2 regions of the Pantoea sp. SGAir0184 genome follow, and region 1 is predicted to be linked to the other one. Evidence: predicted binding sites of a transcription regulator. Region 1 holds the regulator's gene; the other holds the start of a gene.
What was found. Region 1 encodes Fur, which represses iron uptake genes when iron is present. Its sites were predicted from a motif close to ATAATAATGAGAACNACTATCAA; they were not measured.
Positions count from the first base shown of each region.

Region 2: C1N60_RS17450 (isochorismate synthase) is a predicted target of Fur. The motif match lies at 2,359-2,381, and genes of this name have one in related genera.

Region 1 covers NZ_CP028050.1:2,993,472-2,997,908, forward strand. The annotation lists gene seqA (replication initiation negative regulator SeqA) at 1-485, opposite strand, end outside; gene ybfF (esterase) at 734-1,498, shown strand; gene ybfE (LexA regulated protein) at 1,668-1,943, shown strand; gene fldA (flavodoxin FldA) at 2,081-2,611, shown strand; gene fur (ferric iron uptake transcriptional regulator) at 2,964-3,413, shown strand; gene C1N60_RS14210 (hypothetical protein) at 3,475-3,870, opposite strand; gene glnS (glutamine--tRNA ligase) at 4,107-4,437, opposite strand, start outside.
Region 2 covers NZ_CP028050.1:3,672,962-3,677,398, forward strand. The annotation lists gene entS (enterobactin transporter EntS) at 22-1,272, shown strand; gene fepB (Fe2+-enterobactin ABC transporter substrate-binding protein) at 1,267-2,232, opposite strand; gene C1N60_RS17450 (isochorismate synthase) at 2,412-3,590, shown strand; gene C1N60_RS17455 ((2,3-dihydroxybenzoyl)adenylate synthase) at 3,601-4,437, shown strand, end outside.

The DNA of each region.
Region 1 (4,437 bases):
ATGATGTGTTCCACCATGCTGCATTTACGACCTGTATTGGTATTGGTGATCACCCAGTACGGCGTGCCGGGCACGTGCTTCGGCTTAGTATGGGTGCCATTTTGCAGCAGCGTGTGCTCGTCGCCCGCAAAGTAAACGCGGGTGCGGCCCTGCAGCGAGGCAGTGGCATCAGCAAAGGCTGCCGGATCAAGACGATAAAGCGTTGACAGGATCAGCATGAAGCGATTAACCGCCTTCTTCTGCTCCGCATACTCGTCAGACAGCAGCAGCTCACGCACGGCGCGCACGCGATCCTGAGGTCGCGCTTCGCTGCGTGCAGCCGGTGCTTCTTTTACCGCCGCATTCGCCGCTGGCGCAGCGGATGCGCTCTGGCCGGCAGTGAATTTCAGCATACGGCGCAAAATGTCCGATGCGCTTTCACCAATGTGCTGGGTGTGGCTGGCAATATAACGGTAGAGTTCTTCGTCAACTTCAATCGTTTTCATCTTTTTCCGTGCGATTCTGGCAAATGGCAGAACCACGCTACTTTGCAAAGGCCTTAACAAAATCCGGTCGTGCAAAATGTGAGCGGGCTCTAACATAAGGATTATAAAGTTAAATCCGCGACAGCCGGTAGCGCTGGCATCGTTTACGGGCAAAAGTCGGAATATGCCCTAATGCCTGACCGCCTGGCGCCGGGACAGGTGAATCCATGATACCCTAAGCCCAGGTCTCAACCGAAAGAACTTTAGCCATGATTTTGAACGCCCGTCTGCAAACTGAACAATCTGCCCCTGATGCCCAGCCCATTCTGTTAATTCATGGCCTGTTTGGTAGCCTGGATAACCTCGGCGTACTGGCGCGCGGCGTGCGCGATGCACGGCCCACGCTGCAGGTGGATGTCCGTAACCACGGCCTGTCTCCGCGCAGCGAAGAGATGCACTACGCTGCGCTGGCGCAGGATATGGTTGACACGCTGGATGCGCACCACATCGAACGGGTCGATGTTATCGGCCACTCAATGGGCGGCAAAATTGCCATGGCGCTGGGCGCCGTTGCGCCCGAACGGATTGGCAAAATGGTGCTGATTGATATCGCGCCGGTGGATTACCAGACGCGACGCCACGATGAGATCTTCGCGGCAATCCGCGCGGTCAGCGCAGCTGGCGTCACGCGCCGCAGCGCTGCGGCCGACGTGATGCGTGAACACGTGCGCGAAGAAGGCGTGATTCAGTTCATTCTGAAATCCTTCCACGAAGGCGAATGGCGCTTCAACGTGCCGGTGTTATGGGACAATTATCCGGTGCTCTCCGGCTGGCAGGAGGTGCCCGCGTGGCCTCATCCGGCGCTGTTTATTCGCGGCGGTGATTCACCCTATCTGGACAATCAGCACCGTGATGCGCTGCTGCGCCAGTTCCCGCAGGCGCAGGCGCACATTATCAGCGGTGCTGGCCACTGGGTGCATGCCGAAAAACCCGATGCCGTACTGCGCGCGGTGCGCCGCTTTTTTAACCTGTAAAAGCAAAAGCTTGCTACGGGCGGTTTAGGGTTGGCGTCGCGCCGGGCGCTGGAGTATGATGTCGCGCTAAAAATTTGCCGCGGATGCTTTTTTCGCCGCGGTCGGGCCGATAAATGTTTAAATCGCGCAGCGCCTTTCCGCCGTTCGCGCCCACGCAGTTTCACAAACCATGGCAAAAGAACAGACAGATCGTACCACGCTCGATCTCTTCGCAGACGAGCGGCGTCCCGGTCGCCCTAAAACCAGTCCGCTGTCGCGCGATGAGCAGCTGCGCATTAATAAGCGCAACCAGCTGAAGCGCGACCGGGTGCGCGGCCTGCGCCGCGTTGAGCTGAAAATGTCCAGCGAAGCGGTCGACGCGCTTAATACGCTGGCCGAGCAGCAGAACATCAGCCGCAGTGAACTGATTGAACAAATGCTGCTGGCGCAGCTCAAACTGGCGTAACGTGCGCAGACCGCACGCTGGAACACAAACTCAGCGCTTTACACATTCCGCGCTTTTCGCCGGTCTGCTATCATTCGCATAACTGTGTCGTCTTCTGACTTACTTTCACAATCAGGATTTAAGAGGTTACTCACTCCATGGCAATCGTAGGCATTTTCTTCGGCAGCGATACCGGCAACACTGAAAACATTGCAAAAATGATCCAGAAACAACTGGGTAAAGATGTCGCCGAAGTGCATGACATTGCTAAGAGCACCAAAGAAGATCTCGAAGCATTCGATATTCTGCTGCTGGGTATTCCGACCTGGTACTACGGTGAAGCCCAGTGCGACTGGGATGACTTCTTCCCGACGCTGGAAGAGATTGATTTCAACGGTAAGCTGGTAGCGCTGTTTGGCTGCGGCGATCAGGAAGATTATGCCGAGTACTTCTGTGACGCGATGGGCACCATTCGCGACATCATTGAGCCAAACGGCGCAGTGATTGTGGGCCACTGGCCAACCGAAGGTTACCACTTCGAAGCCTCTAAAGGTCTGGCAGACGACAAACACTTCCTTGGCCTCGCCATCGATGAAGATCGTCAGCCTGAACTGACTAACGAGCGCGTCGACAAATGGGTTAAGCAGATCTTTGACGAGCTGCAGCTGCAGGCGATCATCGAAGCCTGATGCTTTCCTGTCCGATGTGGGCGCTGGCTCACATCGGGCAATGGAATTACCTATAAAAATAATAGCTACGGTTTTTTAACTTTTTCCCTCAATTCTGTAGAATACCCGCAACGGTCATCTGCTTATTCCTCGGGCATCAGACTGAGACTGCGCGAAAAGGAACATCGATCTGCACGATCCCGCTGAGGTTCACGACATTTCTCCTTACAGCATCCGGGGAATTGTCCGCCGCAGCCGGTTTTCATTTCGCAGGCTGAGCTCTATAATGAGACGCAAATGAGAATGCGCGTTGACCACACATTCAAGGCCTTTGCGCCGTAAGTGACTAGCAAAGTAACAGGACAATATCCGCATGACTGACAACAACTCCGCATTGAAAAAGGCTGGCCTGAAAGTCACGCTGCCCAGACTGAAGATTCTGGAAGTGCTTCAGGGACCCGGACCCGAGTCCCATCATGTCAGTGCGGAAGATTTGTACAAACGCCTGATCGACATGGGCGAAGAGATTGGTCTGGCGACGGTATACCGTGTTCTGAACCAGTTTGACGACGCCGGCATCGTGACGCGTCATAACTTCGAAGGCGGGAAATCCGTGTTCGAACTGACCCAGCAGCATCATCATGATCACCTGATTTGCCTCGACTGCGGCAAAGTGATCGAGTTTAGCGATGAATCTATCGAAACGCGTCAGCGTGAGATTGCGACACGCCACGGTATCAAACTCAGCAACCACAGCCTGTATCTGTACGGCCACTGTGCGCTGGGAGACTGCCGCGAAGACGAGACGCTCCACGATCAGTAATTGAATATGCTATGCAGTATAAAAAAACCGGTGCCAGGCACCGGTTTTTTTATGGCTGCGTTCAGGCGACCAGCGTTTCCTGCAAATAGCGCCAGCGCGGAACCGGCGTGCTGCAGTCCAGCACCGCCAGCGAAATGCGGGTCTGGTTGTTGCCGTTAAGCATTTGCAGTTCGTGATACTGAATGGTCACTTCCTGCTGCTGCTGGGAAATGATGGCATGCTCACTGGTGGCGATTCGCATCCCTTCCCGCTGCCCGTGCAGTTTGCGAAACAGGGTTTCAGTGTCATTGAGATCGAGCTGTTTGCCTTGCGGCGTCACCATTTTGAAGTCGGGATGAAAGTGCGACAGCAGCAGATCCATACTGTCATCGCTGCCTTCGGCCTGATTAAAAATACGTTCGATAAGCTGATGTAAAACCACCACGCTATGTTTGGCTTCCAGAGCGAGACTTGTCATTTTTCTTCCTTCGCTAACCCGCACAGCAACATTTAAGAGCGCATAGCCTACCTGAAAATAACGATTTCACACGGGTAAATTAGTTAATTTTATTAAAGTCAGATTAGTCGTAATCGCGCGTAATTACTGTTTTTTGTCTGGTTCAGCATAATCGATTCCCGTTTGCAGATAACGGGCAATAAAAAAGGGCGATTGCTCGCCCTTTGCTGATCATATCGTGCTATCAAGCAGTAAAATTATTCGCCGATTTTTGCCCAGGTATCACGCAGACCCACGGTGCGGTTGAACACCAGTTTCGACGGCTGCGAGTACACGCTGTCTGCGCAGAAGTAACCTTCGCGCTCAAACTGATACGGTGCCAGCGCGCTGGCGGCACGCAGACCCGGCTCAACGAAGCCCTGTTTGATCTCCAGCGAGTTCGGGTTAATGGTGGTGAGGAAATCCTCGGCCGCGCCCGGGTTTGGCACGCTGAACAGACGATCGTACAGACGGAATTCGGCAGGCAGCGCGTGAATCGCCGATACCCAATGGATAACGCCTTTCACCTTGCGGCCATCGGCCGGATCT
Region 2 (4,437 bases), 680 kb from region 1:
TTGGTGCAAAAAGGCGAAACAATGAACAAACCCTCTCACTTTATCGATCTCTCACTGCTGAAAACCCACGCGGCGTTTCGCGCGGTGTTTATTGCGCGTTTTATCTCGATTGTGGCGCTCGGTATGCTGGCCGTTGCCGTGCCGGTGCAGATTCAGCAGATGACCCATTCACCGTTGCTGGTGGGCCTCGCCGTCACACTGTCCGCTGCCGGCATGTTTACTGGCCTGCTGACCGGCGGCGTGCTGGCCGATCGCTATGAGCGTAAGAAGTTGATCCTGTTTGCCCGCACCACCTGCGGGCTGGGCTTTGTCGCGCTGGCGATAAATGCCGCGCTGCCCGCGCCTTCGCTGCTGGCGGTCTATCTGCTGGGCTTGTGGGACGGCTTTTTCGGTGCGATTGGCGTCACGGCGCTGCTGGCCGCTACGCCGGCGCTGGTGGGACGCGAAAACATTATGCAGGCCGGCGCGATCACCATGCTGACGGTGCGCTTCGGCTCGATTTTATCGCCGGCAATTGCTGGTGTGGTGATCGCGCACGGCGGCGTGCTGTGGAATTACGGACTGACCGCCTTCGGCACGCTGCTGACGGTGCTGACGCTGCTGCAGCTACCTGCGCTGCCCCCGCCTCCGCAGCCGCGCGAGCATCCGCTGCGGGCGCTGGCAACCGGCGTGCAGTTCCTGTTCGCCAGCCCGCTGGTCGGCATGGTGGCGCTGACCGGTGCGCTGGTGACGCTGGCCAGCGCCATCCGCGTGCTGTACCCGGCGCTGGCACCGCACTGGTCAGTCAGCGCCGACCAGCTAGGTATGCTGTACGCCGCCGTGCCGCTCGGTGCCGCCGTGGGTGCATTTACCAGCGGCAGGCTGAAACAGGCGGCGCGCCCTGGGCGGCTGGTGCTGGGCAGTGCCGTGGCCGGTTTCGTCGCCCTGGGCCTGTTCAGCCTGATGCCGACGCTGTGGCTGGCGCTGCTGTGTCTGGCGGGCTTCGGCTATTTCAGTGCCATCAACAGCCTGGTGCAGTACGCGATGATTCAGCTGCTGACGCCGGATCATCTGCTGGGCCGCATCAACAGCCTGTGGACGGCGCAGAACGTGTGCGGCGATGCCCTCGGCGCCGCGCTGATTGGTGCCCTCGGTTCGTGGCTGTTACCGGCGCAGGCTGCCGCGGCGTTTGGCTGTGCCGCGACACTGCTTGGCGTCATGATGTGGCTGATGATGAAAGGATTACGGCGCTATCAGGCGCCCGCGCCCGTGCTGGCGCAGCAAACATCATGATTTGACGAACAGCTGATGCAGACGCGTCAGCAGATTGCTGGCGCTGTAGTAATCCAGCCGGAAGGTGTCGATGCCCAGCGCATAGACCTGCTTATCGCGCACCGCCGCGTTTTGTGCCAGGAACGGGTTGCTCAGCACTGACTGCGCGGTTTTGTCATCGCCAGCAAACAGCAGGAAGCTGTGACCGGTCAGGCTGGCGGCGAGATTCTCGCCCGAGAGCTGAATAATGTCTTTGCGCTGGCCCATGCTGTGCCCCTGTTGCGTGTCAGCCGGCGGCTGCGCCAGAGTAAAACCGAGCTGCTGCAGCAGTTTGCCCTGCGCCGATGCGGCGGTCCACAGATTCACTGCCCGGCCATCACCGTTCCATACCATCGCGGAGACCGGCTGCGGTGGCAGCGTAATAGCCTGCTTCAGCGCCGCTTCGCGATCGTCGAACTCTTTTACGCGCTGCGCCGCCTGTGCTTCATGGCCGGTGGCCTGCCCCAGCAGCGTAACCACATCCTGCCAGCTCTTATCGTCGTAGTTGACCACCAGCGTGGGTGCAATGGCGGACAGCTGACTGACCAGCTTCAGGGCGGAGTCATTACCGGTGGCGCTGACGATGATCAGATCCGGGGCTTGCGCCGCAATCGCCTCGGCGCTCGGTTCACCAATATACAGCCGCTTAACGTGGCGCTGCTTTGCCACCTCGCCCCACTGACGGAAGAAGCCCTGATCGTCGGCCAGGCGGCTTTTCGGTGCGGTCGCGCCTGAGGCGATGACCGGCGCGTCAATCGCCAGCAGCGAGCCGGTCAGCGTGACGCTGGTGGAGACAATGCGCTGCGGTGCCTGGTGAAGCGTTACCGTTCCGGTCGCGCCCTGTACGCTGCGCGGCCAGCCCTGGTCGGCCCGCGCTGTCCCTGACAGCGACTGGAAAATGAACAACAGGACAGCCATGCCCCATAAACCGCATTTATTCATAAGTTTTGATCCACCTTTTAGCTTAATGCCTGGCCCGGCGTCAGCCGCCGCTTACGTCTGACAGCACGGTAAATCCCGCGAATGGATTGACTCTTTGCCCCTTTCGACGTAGGTTACAGAGCCATAATAAAAATGATAATCATTCTTAATAATCTTATCATTTATAGGTGAAAATTATGGTGGAAAGCTCCACGTTTGAAAATGCCTGGCTGAAGGATTTTTCCGCGCTGTGCCGCGGTTTCCTTTTCACCTCGCCATGGCGCAGCCTGGCCACCCAGGGGTGCTATACCACGATCAACACGCCGGTGGGCGATGCCGCGCTGCTGCAGGGCGACTTTCAACAGCAGCTGCGCCAGCACTTTGCCGCGGCGAAAAAGCAGGGGATCGCCAATCCGCTGCTGGTGGGCGCGATTCCGTTTGACGTCAGCCAGCCAGCGTCGCTGTTCATACCCGAATCCTGGCAGAGCTTTAATCGCGCCGACCTGCAACAGGCGCTGCCGGTGCAGCAGAGCGATCTGCCGGCAGTGCGGCGGCGGACGGCAGTGCCAGACCACGCGGTATTTACCGGCATGGTGGCCGACGCCGTTGCCACCATCCAGCGCGGCGATCCGGACAAAGTGGTGCTGTCGCGCCTGATGGATATCGTCACGGAGCAGCCGGTGGATACCGCCGCGCTGATGCAGCGCGTGATCGCGCAAAATCCCAATAGCTACCATTTCCATCTGCCGCTGGCGGAAGGAGGCGCGCTGGTAGGCGCCAGCCCGGAACTGATGCTGCGCAAACAGGGGCGCGATTTCTCCTCCTGCCCGCTGGCCGGCTCGGCGCGCCGCCATCATGACGACGTCAGCGCCGATCGCGCGGCAGGTAACACCCTGATGGCGTCAGCCAAAGATCGCCACGAACATCAGCTGGTGACCGACGCGATGCGCAGCACGCTGCAGCCGCGTAGCCGCCTGCTGTCAGTGCCTACCGTGCCGTCGCTGATCACCACCGCCACGCTGTGGCATCTGGCGACGCAAATCGATGGCGAAGTGCAGGATGAGCGCGAAAACGCGCTGTCGCTGGCTGCGCTGCTGCACCCAACCCCTGCCCTGAGCGGCTTCCCGCACGCCCGCGCGCAGCAGCTGATTCAGCAGCTCGAACCCTTTGATCGCCAGCTGTTTGGCGGCATCGTCGGCTGGTGCGACAGCGAAGGCAACGGCGAATGGGTAGTGACCATTCGCTGCGGAACGGTAAACGGCACGCGCGTGCGGCTGTTTGCCGGCGCTGGCATCGTCGCCGACTCGCAACCGGAATCAGAATGGCGCGAAACGGGTGTGAAGCTGGACACCATGTTGCGCGCTTTTGGACTGCAATAAAGGAACAAGCATGAGCATTCCCTTCAGCCGCTGGCCGGCACATCTGGCCGCGCGCTACCGCGAAAAAGGCTACTGGATCGACGTGCCGCTGACCGACATCATCGACCGCCATCGCGAAAACGACGCTATCGCCGTGATCGACGGCCCTGTGCAGCTCAGCTACCGCCAGCTGGCGCAGCGCAGTGATAATCTGGCGGCGGCGCTGCAGCGGCGCGGTTTACAGCGCGGTGACACGGCGCTGGTGCAGCTCGGCAACGTGGCGGACTTTTACGTTACGCTGTTTGCCCTGTTTAAGCTGGGCGTGGTCCCGGTGTACGCGCTGTTCAGCCATCAGCGCACTGAACTGCTGGCCTATGCGCAGCAGATTGCACCGAAACTGCTGATCGCCGATCGCCAGCACGCGCTGTTTGCCAGCGACGACTTCATCGCCACGCTGTGCGAGGCGCAGCCCACGCTGCAGCAGGTGATCCTGCGTAACGACGCGCAGGCGGAAAATACGCTGGCGTCGCTGCAGGATGAAGCGGCTGGCGATTTTGTCGCGACACCGACGGCCGCCGATGAAGTGGCGTTTTTCCAGCTCTCCGGCGGCAGCACCGGCACGCCGAAGCTGATTCCGCGCACCCACAACGACTACTACTACAGCATTCGCGCCAGTGACGAGATTTGCCACATCAACGCCGACACGCGCTATCTGATCGCCCTGCCCGCGCCGCATAACTTTGCCATGAGTTCCCCCGGTTCGCTCGGGGTGTTCTATGCCGGCGGCCAGGTGATTCTCGCCGCGGATCCCAGCGCCACGCTCTGCTTCCCGCTGATTGAGCAGCACCAGGTGACCGATACCGGCCTG